DNA from 3 places in the Enterobacter sp. TMH.L2 genome. Region 3 is predicted to be linked to each of the others. Evidence: riboswitches for the same ligand, from Rfam matches in the RefSeq annotation. Region 3 holds a riboswitch; each other region holds the start of a gene.
The links. Region 3 has a riboswitch for thiamine pyrophosphate ahead of thiC (phosphomethylpyrimidine synthase ThiC). Riboswitches for the same ligand answer to the same signal wherever they lie in the genome.
Positions count from the first base shown of each region.

Region 1: linked by a shared signal. The riboswitch ahead of thiB (thiamine ABC transporter substrate binding subunit) and the one ahead of thiC (phosphomethylpyrimidine synthase ThiC) in region 3 are both predicted to bind thiamine pyrophosphate.
Region 2: linked by a shared signal. The riboswitch ahead of thiM (hydroxyethylthiazole kinase) and the one ahead of thiC (phosphomethylpyrimidine synthase ThiC) in region 3 are both predicted to bind thiamine pyrophosphate.

Region 1 covers NZ_CP193791.1:3,919,860-3,924,158, reverse strand. The annotation lists gene thiP (thiamine/thiamine pyrophosphate ABC transporter permease ThiP) at 1-1,541, opposite strand, end outside; gene thiB (thiamine ABC transporter substrate binding subunit) at 1,517-2,500, opposite strand; TPP riboswitch at 2,532-2,633, opposite strand; gene sgrR (HTH-type transcriptional regulator SgrR) at 2,683-4,299, opposite strand, start outside.
Region 2 covers NZ_CP193791.1:1,569,970-1,574,268, forward strand. The annotation lists gene ACREYP_RS07490 (YadA C-terminal domain-containing protein) at 1-152, opposite strand, end outside; gene ACREYP_RS07495 (DUF943 family protein) at 440-829, opposite strand; gene ACREYP_RS07500 (DUF3289 family protein) at 829-1,674, opposite strand; TPP riboswitch at 2,532-2,628, shown strand; gene thiM (hydroxyethylthiazole kinase) at 2,667-3,455, shown strand; gene thiD (bifunctional hydroxymethylpyrimidine kinase/phosphomethylpyrimidine kinase) at 3,452-4,252, shown strand.
Region 3 covers NZ_CP193791.1:4,402,881-4,407,179, forward strand. The annotation lists gene hemE (uroporphyrinogen decarboxylase) at 1-931, opposite strand, end outside; gene nudC (NAD(+) diphosphatase) at 967-1,740, opposite strand; gene ACREYP_RS21085 (Rsd/AlgQ family anti-sigma factor) at 1,839-2,342, shown strand; TPP riboswitch at 2,393-2,503, shown strand; gene thiC (phosphomethylpyrimidine synthase ThiC) at 2,593-4,299, shown strand, end outside.

The DNA.
Region 1 (4,299 bases), 480 kb from region 3:
AGGAGCAGCGCTGTGACTGCGCCGTCCTGGCTGCGGTAAGAGCCGATCTGCTGATACAGCCAGAAGGGCAGCGTGCGGAAATCTTCATTACCGAACAGCGCCACCACGCCGAAATCGCCAATCGACAGGACGCAGGCAAAGGCCAGCGCCTGGGCTATTGGGCGTTTCAGCGCTTTTAACTCAATAAATCGCAGGCGATTAAAGCCGCTGATATCCAGCGACTGGCAAAGCTGAGAGTAGCGTTCCGCCACGTCTCGCATGGGGTTTTCGAGCACCTTTAAAGCGTAAGGAATCGCCATCAGCGCATTGGTAAAAATAACAATGCCGTCGGCGGATTGCGGCAGGCCCACGGTATTGTTTAGCAGCAAGAAGAAGCCGGTGGCGAGGACGATGCCCGGCATCGCCAGAATCAACATACCGCTAAGTTCAATGGCCTGCCCGGCGAAGCGTTGGTTACGCAGCCGAAGTTCACGCGAACTCCAAAGCAGCATCAGCGTCAGCGTCACGCTGACAAGCCCGGCGGCAATGGCAATTCTCAGTGAAGTCCAGAGCGCGTTCCAGAGCGCTGGCTGCCGCAGCACGCTGCCCATGCTGCCGTTAATCCCATCGACCATCACCGCTAGCAGCGGTGGGAGAAGCAGCAGCAGGGCGAGCACAATAAGCAGGCCATCACTAAGTTTTCGGCGCAGAGAATCCTGTGGATCGCGCCAGCCCTGAAGCTGGCTGACGCCGACGGGAATCGCCTTGCTTAACTTCTGACTCAATAACACCAGGCCAAGGCAGCACGCCATTTGCAGCAGAGCCAGCAATGCCGCTTTGGCGGGATCGTAGTCGTAGCTTAATGCCTGAAAAATGGCCAGCTCGATGGTGGTTGCCTGCGGGCCGCCGCCCAGAGAAAGCACGGTGGCGAAGCTGGCGAAGCAAAGCATAAAAATCAGGGCGCCAACCGGGAGTAGCTGGCGGCGCAGCCAGGGCCACTCGACGAAACGGAAGAAATGCCAGCCCTGCATCCCCAGCTGTGCCGCCAGCTGACGCTGTTCCGAAGGGATATTGTTCAGCGCCTGCAGCAGAAGACGAGTCGCCATCGGCATATTAAAGAAGACGTGCGCCAGCAGAATGCCCTGCAGGCCATAAGGGGAAAAGTGCCATTCAACGTCCAGCCAGCCGCAGAGCGTGGCCAGCCAGCCTTCTCGCCCATAAACGGAAAGAATACCAAAAACGGCGACCAGCACAGGTAGCACCAGCGTCATGGCGCACAGCCTCAGCAGCGCCAGTCGGCCAGGAAAGCGGCGGCGGTAGAGCGCGCGGGCTAAAAAGATGGCCGGGAAAACGGAAAGTGCGGCGGAAAGAAAGGCCTGCCAGAAGGAAAAGCGCAGGACGTGCCAAAGATAGTCGTCCCGCAATATGGCAAAGACATCCGTCTGCGGAGCGTTAAGCCACAGCGCCAGAAAAGCCGCCAGGGCTACCGCCACGACCAGCGTTGCGGCAAAGAGCCCTGGATACAGCCAGCCTGGTATTAGCGGCTGACGGCGCGTTGCCATTCATTGATCCATTCTGCGCGCTGGGTGGCCACCTGCTGAGGGAGAAATTCCAGCGTGGTTTGCGGCTTCACCAGGCTGTCGAAGCCCGCAGGTAATGCCACGTTGGTCACCGGATACATCCAGTTGCCGGTAGCAATGGTGTTCTGGAAACCTGACGTGGTGATGAATTTGATAAATTTCTCGGCGAGTTCAGGCTGCTTGCTGTTCGCCAGCCGGCCTGCAATTTCAACCTGCAGGTAATGTCCTTCGCTAAAGTCCGCGGCGGCGTAGTTGTCTTTCTTCTCTTCGATGATGTGGTAGGCCGGGGAGGTGGTGTAGCTCAGTACCAGGTCGGCTTCCCCTTTCAGGAACAAGCCGTAAGCTTCGCTCCAGCCTTTGGTGACGGTGACGGTTTTTTTCGCCAGCTTTTGCCAGGCTTCCGGGGCTTTGTCGCCGTACACTTTTTGCATCCACAGCAGCAGGCCAAGCCCTGGAGTGCTGGTGCGCGGATCTTCGTAAATGACCTTCCATTTTTGATCGCTTTCAACCAGCTCTTTCAGGCTTTTTGGCGGGGTTTTTAGCTTGTTCTTGTCGTATACAAAAGCAAAGTAGCCGTAATCGTAAGGCACGAAGGTGCTGTTCTTCCAGCCGCCTGGCACCTGAAGGACGCCGCTTTCAATATTAGAAGGCGCAAACAGTTTGGTTTGCGTGGCGGCCTCTACCAGGTTGTTGTCCAGCCCCAGCACGACATCCGCTTTGCTGTTCTTGCCTTCCATGCGCACGCGGTTCAGCAGAGAAACGCCGTCTTCCAGTGCCACAAATTTCAGCTCGCAGTTACAGTCGGCCTCAAAGGCTTTTTTCACCGCCGGGCCAGGGCCCCAGTCGGCGGCGAACGAGTCGTAGGTGTAAACGGTTAATACAGGTTTAGCGAAAACGGGCATGGCGGCCAGCGCCAGCAGCGGCAGAAATTTTTTGAACACTTTGCACCTCAGTAAAAGGGGGCAAAGGAATTGAGTTGAGTGTCTCAAATCCCTTCGCCGGCGTTATCCGGATCAGGTTCGACGGGTATTATCTCAGCGCGGACAAACTGTCCTGGCACCCCGTTGAGCAGGGAGGATTCTACTGATTTCCTTTGGGTTACGGAAGTCATGTTACGAAAGCGTTATGGGCCCGGTGGGGCAAACCAGGCTGATTTGAAATCAAACCAGCCTAGCGTGTTCATCCTCACCCCACGCATACTGCGCTGGCCTTCAATGCGCAACCAGTGGTGAATCAATGGGATAACGTCATTGCGCTCCAGCATTTGCTTGCACCACTCAGGCAGGGCCAGCGTTTTGCTGTGCCAGCGACGGGCATCGCCCTGCCAGTCGCCAGGGATGCATTTTTGAATCAGCGGGACTTCGTAAAGCTGGGCAAACAGAGAGTATTCCAGCGGCATGGTGAAGTTCACGCTGTTCAGCCAGATGTCGCTTTCGGCCTCGCCCTGATGCCACTCAGCATAGTCTATCTCCTGCACAACCAGCTTCACGCCCTGCTCTGCCAGTAATTCGGTCATGATGCTACTGATCACCCGGTGCTCTACGTGGTCGCGGTAGTAGGTGAGCGTTATGCTCTCCAGGCCGGCAGGTTTAGGGAGCAACGGCCCGGGCCTCGAATGGTGCCAGCGGGGGAGCAAACCATAAGCCGGGAACCAGTACTGCTGATACTGCTCTGTAGCGCGGTAGATAAGGTTAACCGGGGAGAGAATATGCCCAATCCACTGGCGCACGCTTTCGTCAACGCCAAGGCTGGATCGGCTGTCGAACAGCAGATAGTAGCAACCTTCTTCCGGGCGGCTTTCCACGGCTTTTTCGCTGTCCGGCATGCCCTGGAGCTGCACGCCGCAGCTGGACTCCTCGCCAACTTCCGGTAGTACCCAAAAGTTGACCTCGTCAATGAGTGCCCGGAAGCCAAAGTAATCATCAAAGGCGTGGATCTTCAGCTGGTTGCGGTTGTTCCGAGCCACGGAATAGGGGCCCGTGCCGATGGGCTGGCTGGCGAAATTTGTCATCGTTGTCCATTCGCGCGGCAGGATCATGGCGTTCACGCTGCCCAACAGCCACGGCAGCCAGTCATCCGGCTGACTAAGGTGGATATCCAGTGTCCAGATAGTCGGCGAGGTGATTTGCGTGATATGGGTAAAAAGCGGCAGGGCGTTGATGCGCTGCAGGGAAGAGATGATATCGAGCATGTCCAGCTCGCGACCGTGATGGAAATGGATGCCTGGGCGCAGGAAGAAGCGCCAGCGTAAAGGGGAAATTTGCTGCCAGTGGTGAGCAATGTCCGCTTCGAGTTCCCCATTTTCCTCATTTATTCGCGTCAGGCCGCTAAAAATCTGGCGGGCGATGTGGGTTTCGGAGCGCCTAAGCGCCGAGCCGGGCAGCAGATTTAGCAGCGGGCGATAGTAAAGGACACGCAGAATGTGTCGACCCTGGCGAAAGCTGCGGCCAAGATGAGAAATCAGCATCTGGCGGACAGCGGCTTTGTCGCCGACGATTTGAACCAGCTGATCGATGCGATCCTGCTCCAGCAGATCTTCCGCCCGCTGCTGCTGAAGCGCCAGCCCGGTATAGAGGAAAGTGAGCTGCGAGCGCTTGCCTCGTCCGGCTTCCGCCTGCCAGCTTAGCCAGCCCTTTTCCTGCATCGCATTAAGCAGCGTACGCATATGGCGGCGGGAACAGCTCAGCAAATCTGCTAAATCATTCAGCGTGGTTTCCTGAGGTTTGCCTTCGCAGCATTG
Region 2 (4,299 bases), 2.0 Mb from region 3:
CTTTCAAAACTGGCCTTTGCTTCCTGCCAGGTAATAGATTTATTCACCATATTATTATAGAAGTCGCTTACCACATCAGCCCTGGCTGAAGTCGAAAGGACCAAAATACCAAACACCAAAGCCATTGATTGACCAAAGTTAAAGGATTTCATATTTCTCTCACCATAAATAAATTGAACGTTCCAATGCATTATTGAGTGCACTAATAACGGTGATGAACTATTCCGAAATGTGACAATACAATCCTTGATCTAAATCATAAGAAAATTCTTGGTGGAGAGTGTTTAAAAGCGATAAAACAGGCCGTTCACATTCATTATTTGCGCTGGTGCCAGGCTGCTCACACCGCTGTTACAATCGGGGTGAAAAGGGGTAAGGCGCTTACGTTTGAAAGTGCAGTTACTCGCGGGCCGCTTGATGGCAGAAGGGCGTGGAGCGGCTAAAAGTCATAGCTTGTGCTGCCATCGCGTTCACGCCAGATCTGCATGATAATATTTTTATCAATACAGTTTTTAGGTGGCTTTACATCCTTAAAGCATAATCGATCTTCTTTTCCTTCTTCCTGATAACCATCACCGAAAGCAAACACAGAAATAAGAAATGGGCCAGCCTTACCAGAAGGGATATGATATTGCTCTCTAATCTGGTTCTGATTGCGTTCCCACCAATGAATTTTTGCCGACTCAGTGAACGGCAGTCTATCAACGAGGATTACGGCAGTACTTCCATTGTAATGAGCGCCCTTAATCATCGCATTTCTATTACCTAAGACGTAATAACCACCATAACCCAATAAGGTTACCAGGATCAGAATTGTAAATATACGCATCAGCGTTTTCCTTCTATGTCGATCACTGCTTCCATATTTGTTAAAAATGGTTTAAAGCCAAATCGACTAAATCGCTGTAATACAAACCATATTTTAAAAAACTGGAATTGGTTGAATTTTTTCTTTCTTATGTCATCAACATCTAGCCCAAAATGGTCTTGCCCTGTAAATTTAACTCTTGATTTCCAACCGGAATCGTTCACATCAAAACTTATTATATCTATTTTTGTTGCGTAAACATCATGAACGGTGATCCCCATTCCGTTGATCTTATCATGTATAGGTGAGTTGAACTTAGGAAGAATAGATATTTCAATTGCAGCTTCAAGGTCTTTCAACCTATCTTGAGGGAATCCTTTATTTTGATAATCAACAAGTAACCCAATAGATTTTCGCATGTAAGTTACTGTGTTTTTTGTAGAATAATTAGAGTGCAATTTATGGCTATATGCAGCATTTAAGTGCTCATCATTAAACGGCGTTCCAGATGAACGGTAAAAATGCCTTAGCATTTGATTAATCAAATATTTGTACGGACCTATACAAGAATACGGAAGAGATGTTTTTAGCATTTCTTCAAAAAGTAGTTTTGCACATTCTTGAATGCTTACAGTCCCGGAGTTATGCTTTCCACCGTATACGCCTGCAAATCTTGATTGGGGGTTATCGAACGCGGTAAGCCTGGTTAATGTGTAGGGGTCTACGACATTTGATACGTTTGTTAACCCAAACTCTCTTTTTAATCTGCCTTCTGACATATCGCCGTAACGCATATCATTAGCACTATAATCATTAAAAGGTTTAAGTGTAGTAAATACAGTTTTTGGAAATACAACATTAGCCATGTGGGGTGTTCCTTTCCCTTAAAAATATTAATAAAGATATAATAGCACTGGCGAAAATCTGTGCAATTATTTAGATGGTGAATGAATTTGTGCGGTTTATTGATTTTGAAAATGAAAAAGCACGATATAGCAGAGGGTTAAACAGTCGCCTCAGGACTGTTTCAGTAACGCAGCCAGCACGCCGACGATGCGGGCTTCAGGATCCTGCTCGCGTTTTGGCTGCGTTGCCGATCTGCGCATTGGCACGGCCCAGAGCTGGAGGTACTTTTTCCATCTTGGTGCTGACGATATTAATTTTCTTGAACCTAATATCGACGATCGGACACTGCCCGGTTTGCCCGTCATTTCGGGTAATCTCGACAAGGTTCATTATGGGTTCAGCGATGAATTCGGAGTGCATGTTATATTCCAGTTGATTGATAATGAAATTTTAAAAATTATTGATCAATAATAGAAATCAATAATAGAAATCAATAATAGAAATCAATAATAGAAATCAATAATAGAAATCAATAATAGAAATCAATAATAGAAATCAATAACTAAATAATTATCTATAAAAACGGTCAATGCATATAATTGATTTGATAATTTATTTTTAAGATTATTCTTGTAATTTCTGAGGCTAAACGGTTTTCTTCTTCACATTCAGATCTATGGATTTAAAAACAACAACGAAAACGACAACTGAACGAGGCTGGAGCAATCCGGTTTTTTTGTCGTTTGGCTGTGGGATACAGCGAGAGTCGCGATACCGCGCACATGCCGTTTTTGAGGGGGTTGCGGCTTTGGCTTTCCGCTGGCATGATCCAGAACAGGGATTAACGGGACGTTAATCGCAAGCTTTTGATTTTGATTTAAATGACTCGGGGTGCCCTTCTTTGTGAAGGCTGAGAAATACCCGTACCACCTGATCTGGATAATGCCAGCGTAGGGAAGTCAGATGCCTGTCCGGCGTCCCTTCTTTCACGCCGGACAGGAGCCTTACCGTTATGCAACCTGACCTGCTACCCGGCGCAACCGCCGCCTCTGTTTTACACCACCTCCGTCAGTATTCGCCGCTGGTTCACTGCATGACCAATGACGTAGTGCAAACCTTTACCGCTAACGTGCTGCTGGCGCTTGGGGCTGCCCCGGCGATGGTGATTGAAGCCGAAGAAGCGGCACAATTTAGCGGGCTTGCCAGCGCGCTGCTGATCAACATCGGCACCCTGACTTCAGAACGCGCGACGGCGATGCTGGCTGCTATTCACGCCGCCAATAGCGCCGAAACGCCGTGGGCACTAGACCCGGTCGCCGTGGGTGGTTTGGCTTTCCGCACGCGCTTCGCTCGCGAAATTATTCAACTGAAACCAGCCGCCATTCGCGGTAATGCGTCTGAAATCATGGCGTTGGCAGGGGAGCAGGCCGGAGGCCGTGGCGTAGACAGCACCGATGATGCACTTTCGGCGATCCCGGCGGCGCAAAAACTGGCGCGCGAAACCGGTGCAGTGGTTGCCGTAACCGGAGAAACTGATTACGTCACCGATGGCGAACGAACGTTTGCCGTGACCGGCGGGGGAGAACTCATGACGCGTGTGGTCGGCACCGGCTGCGCGCTTTCCGCCGTGGTTGCTGCGTGCTGTGCTTTACCGGGAGACAGGCTGGACAACGTCGCCAGCGCCTGCCGCTTTATGTCGCTTGCCGGCGAGCAGGCCATCGCCGCCAGCCGTGGGCCGGGCAGTTTTACCCCAGCCTTCCTCGACGCCCTTTATCTGCTTAACGCGGAGGGGCTGGCATGAAACGCATCAACGCATTAACTATTGCCGGAACCGATCCAAGCGGTGGCGCGGGGATCCAGGCCGATCTGAAAACTTTCTCCGCGCTCGGCGCTTACGGCACAAGCGTGATCACTGCGCTGGTGGCGCAGAATACCCGTGGCGTGCAGTCCGTTTATCGTATTGAGCCTGAGTTTGTGGCGGCGCAGCTGGATTCGGTATTGAGCGATGTGCGCATCGACACCACAAAAATTGGCATGCTGGCAGAGGCCGATATCGTTGAAGCCGTCGCAGAGCGACTGGCGTTCTATAAGGTACCAAACGTGGTGCTGGACACGGTGATGCTGGCGAAAAGCGGCGATCCGCTGCTGGCCCCGTCGGCGGTGGAAAGCTTACGTCGGAAGCTATTGCCGCATGTCGCGCTGATCACGCCCAATCTCCCTGAAGCGGCAGCGCTGCTGGATGCGCCCCACGCGCGCAGTGAAAAAGAGATGCGCGAACAGGGTGAAGCGCTGCTGGCAATGGGCTGCGAGGCTGTGCTGATGAAAGGCGGGCACCTCGACGACGCAGAAAGCCCGGACTGGCTATTTACTCGCCACGATGTCCAGCGCTTTACCGCGCCGCGCGTGCAAACAAAAAACACCCACGGCACCGGCTGCACTTTATCTGCCGCGCTGGCTGCGCTCCGCCCCCGCCATGACGACTGGGCGCAAACCGTGGCTGCCGCAAAAATCTGGTTGTCGAAGGCGCTGGCTCAGGCGGATTCGCTGGAGGTCGGGCACGGTATCGGCCCGGTACATCATTTTCACGAATGGTGGTAACTGTCGGTTAAGAGAGAAGTTTTTAGCCAGCGTAATACCAGTGGTAC
Region 3 (4,299 bases):
TGGTGGCAACTTCTTCTTCGATACGTGCCGGCTGAGCGTACAGCATGGAAGGGTCCATGTTGCCCTGCAGCGCGACTTTATGGCCTACGCGACGACGTGCATCTGCAATGTCCGTTGTCCAGTCGAGGCCCAGTGCGTCGCAGCCGGTTTCCGCCATCGCTTCAAGCCACTGCCCGCCGCCTTTGGTGAACAGCGTCACCGGTACACGGCGGCCATCGTTTTCACGCAGAAGGCCATCGACAATTTTGTGCATGTAGTAGAGCGAGAATTCTTTGTAATCGCGCCCGCTCAGCACGCCACCCCAGGTGTCAAAGATCATTACCGACTGCGCGCCCGCGCGGATTTGCGCGTTCAGATACAGCGTCACGCTCTGCGCCAGCTTATCCAGCAGCAGGTGAAGCGCTTTCGGGTCGGCAAACATCATTTTCTTAATCACGGTGAAGGCTTTGCTGCTGCCGCCTTCCACCATATAAGTGGCCAGCGTCCACGGGCTGCCGGAGAAGCCAATCAGCGGCACTTCACCCTTCAGTTCACGGCGAATAGTGCGCACCGCGTTCATCACGTATGCCAGCTCGCCTTCCGGATCGGGAATCGGCAGCTTTTGAACGTCGGCCAGGCTTTGAATCGGGGAGCTAAAGCGCGGGCCTTCCCCGGCTTCAAAGTACAGCCCAAGCCCCATCGCATCCGGGATGGTCAGAATGTCCGAAAAGAGGATCGCCGCATCCAGCGCGTAACGGCGCAATGGTTGCAGAGTGACTTCGCAGGCCAGCTCAGCGTTTTTGCACAGCGACATAAAGTCACCCGCCTGAGCGCGCGTCGCCTTATATTCCGGTAGATAACGCCCTGCCTGGCGCATCATCCACACAGGGGTGACATCTACCGGCAAGCGCTGCAGGGCGCGCAGGTAACGATCGTTCTTCAGTTCAGTCATGTTTACCTTTCCTTTAGCTGTATCGCCGCAGTCTATCATTCATAGTCCGCGCGACACAGGGCGACGGTATCTTCAATTAAGCGGCGCGCCACGGTGCCCGGCGGCGGTAACAGCGGCAGTTGGTCATAGCGATACCAGCCCGCATCCAGCAGCTCCTTCGGGTCAATCTTGATTTCACCGCTGTGATAATCCGCCATAAATGCGGTCATCAGCGACTGCGGGAACGGCCAGGGCTGGGAAGTCACGTAGCGCAGGTTTTTCACCTGAATACTGCTCTCTTCCATAACTTCGCGAGCCACCGCCTGCTCCAGCGTTTCACCCACTTCGACAAACCCGGCCAGCACGGTGTAGACGCCGTTGCGGTGGCGCGTGTGCTGAGCCAGCAGGATATGATCATCCTTACGAATAGCGACAATAATGCAGGGGGCAATTTGCGGGTAATAGCGTTCCCGGCAGTGCCCGCAGAGCATTGCCCATTCGCTTTTGCTGAAGTGCATTTCATGGCCGCAGTAACCGCAATACTTATGCGAGCGATAAAACTCGGCCAGTTGAACGCCTCGCCCGGCCAGCTGGAACAGGCCCACATCGCGATCCAGGAGCTGACGCAGCGAGCCCATATCCGAGCGGCGGTTTTCACGAATCAGCCAGACGGGCTCACCTTCCCACTCACCGATATCCAGGGCGCGGCTGCCTACGAGTTGAAATTCTTCCGCGCTGCCGTGAGGTAAGTCACCCTGAGGCAACCATATTTTTTGCTCATGGCTGACTATCCACCAACCATGATCTAAGTTTTGAATAACACGTTCCATAACCTGGTGCACATCCCCGTGTTCACTGATATAAACAATTAGTTTTTACTTTTTTGGGTTAGTTTGCGTTCAATCTTTTAACTCACGGAGTCTCAATCATGCTGAACCAGTTAGCCAATCTGACTGAGCGCGTTGGTGGTAGTAATGAGTTAGTTGACCATTGGCTGCAGGCCCGTAAGCACCTGTTGGTCGCCTATTACAACATGGTCGGGATCAAGCCTAACAAGGAATCGCACACCGCGCTCGACGAAAAAGCGTTAGACAATTTTTGCCACGGCCTGGTGGATTACCTCTCTTCCGGGCATTTCAGTATCTACGAGCGAATTATCAGCAACCTGGAAGGCAGCAGCCCGCTGCTAAGCGCAGCCCAGCTCTACCCTCAGTTGGAAGCCAACACCCAGCAAATCATGGATCTCTACGATTCCCATCTGGAAAACGCCATCGACCGCGACAGCTGGGTCGAATTCCAGCAGGCGCTGTCAGAGATTGGCGAGTGCCTGGAGTCCCGCTTCACCCTTGAAGATAAACTAGTCCTCCTGGCTATTGATAACAACCTCGACGGCAGCGCCAGCGATCCTGCCGGGCTGGCAAGTCCAGCTTGAGTTGTTAGCTATTAACGAGTAATTTACAACTTTCCCACCGCAAGGTGGGATCATTCTTGTCGGAGTGCCGAGTGCGTTATGCACCGGCTGAGACCGTTAATTCGGGATCCGCGGAACCTGATCAGGTTAGAACCTGCGAAGGGAACAAGAGTAATTCTGTCTTTGGGTACACCCGTTTTCAGGCGGCCCATATCCATTACTCCTTCCGTTGTCCTGACAAGCCATATCCTGACTAAACCTGGAATGAGCTATGTCTGCATCTGAAAAAAAACCTGGCCGCCGTGAACAGCGCGCCGCCGCCCAACACTTCATCAACACGCTTGAAGGCACCGCCTTCCCCAACTCCCGACGCATCTATCTGATCGGGTCACGTGAAGATATCCGCATCCCGATGCGCGAAATCCAACTCAGCCCAACGCTCACCGGCGGGAGCAAAGATGCCCCGCAATATCAGCCGAACGAGGCGGTTCCTGTCTACGATACCTCTGGCCCCTATGGCGATCCCGACATCGCCATAAACGTGTTAAACGGGCTAAATCCCCTACGCAGCGCCTGGATCGACGACCGCGGCGACAGCGAAACGCTGGGTGACCGCAGCTCCGCTTACACAAAAGCGCGTCTTGCCGACGACGGCCTGGACGAGTTGCGCTTTGAAACTCAGTCCAAACCTCGCCGGGCAATAGCCGGGCAATGCGTCACCCAGTTGCATTACGCCCGCAAAGGCCTTGTCACCCCGGAGATGGAATTCATCGCCATTCGCGAAAATATGGGGCGCGAGCGTATTCGCGATGCCGTCCTGCGCCACCAGCATCCCGGCGAAGGGTTTGGGGCCCGCCTGCCGGAAAACATCACGCCGGAGTTTGTCCGCGATGAAGTCGCCGCCGGGCGAGCGATTATTCCCGCCAATATCAACCACCCGGAATCAGAGCCGATGATTATCGGCCGCAATTTCCTGGTGAAGGTCAATGCCAATATCGGCAACTCGGCGGTCACGTCTTCTATTGAAGAGGAGGTGGAGAAGCTGGTGTGGGCCACTCGCTGGGGGGCAGACACGGTGATGGACCTCTCCACCGGCCGCTACATTCATGAAACGCGGGAATGGATCCTGCGCAACAGCCCGGTGCCCATCGGCACGGTGCCCATCTACCAGGCGCTGGAGAAGGCGAACGGTATCGCCGAAGACCTGAGCTGGGAGATGTTCCGCGACACGCTGCTGGAGCAGGCAGAGCAAGGTGTGGATTACTTCACCATTCACGCGGGCGTGCTGCTTCGCTATGTCCCGATGACCGCGCAGCGCCTGACCGGGATCGTATCGCGCGGCGGATCGATTATGGCGAAGTGGTGCCTGTCCCATCATCAGGAAAACTTCCTGTATCAGCACTTCCGTGAAATCTGCGAAATTTGCGCCGCCTATGACGTTTCCCTTTCCCTGGGCGATGGCTTACGCCCGGGCTCCATTCAGGATGCCAACGACGAAGCGCAGTTTGCCGAACTGCATACGCTGGGCGAGCTGACCAAAATTGCCTGGGATTACGACGTCCAGGTGATGATTGAAGGCCCGGGGCATGTGCCGATGCAGATGATTCGCCGCAACATGACCGAAGAACTGGAGCATTGTCACGAAGCGCCTTTCTATACCCTTGGCCCGCTCACAACCGACATCGCACCAGGCTATGACCACTTCACCTCCGGCATTGGCGCCGCCATGATCGGCTGGTTTGGCTGCGCGATGCTTTGCTACGTCACCCCGAAGGAGCACCTCGGCCTGCCGAACAAAGAGGATGTTAAGCAGGGACTAATTACCTACAAAATTGCCGCTCACGCTGCGGACCTGGCCAAAGGGCATCCCGGCGCACAAATACGCGACAACGCGATGTCCAAAGCACGCTTTGAATTCCGCTGGGAAGACCAATTCAACCTGGCGCTCGACCCCTTCACCGCCCGCGCTTACCACGAT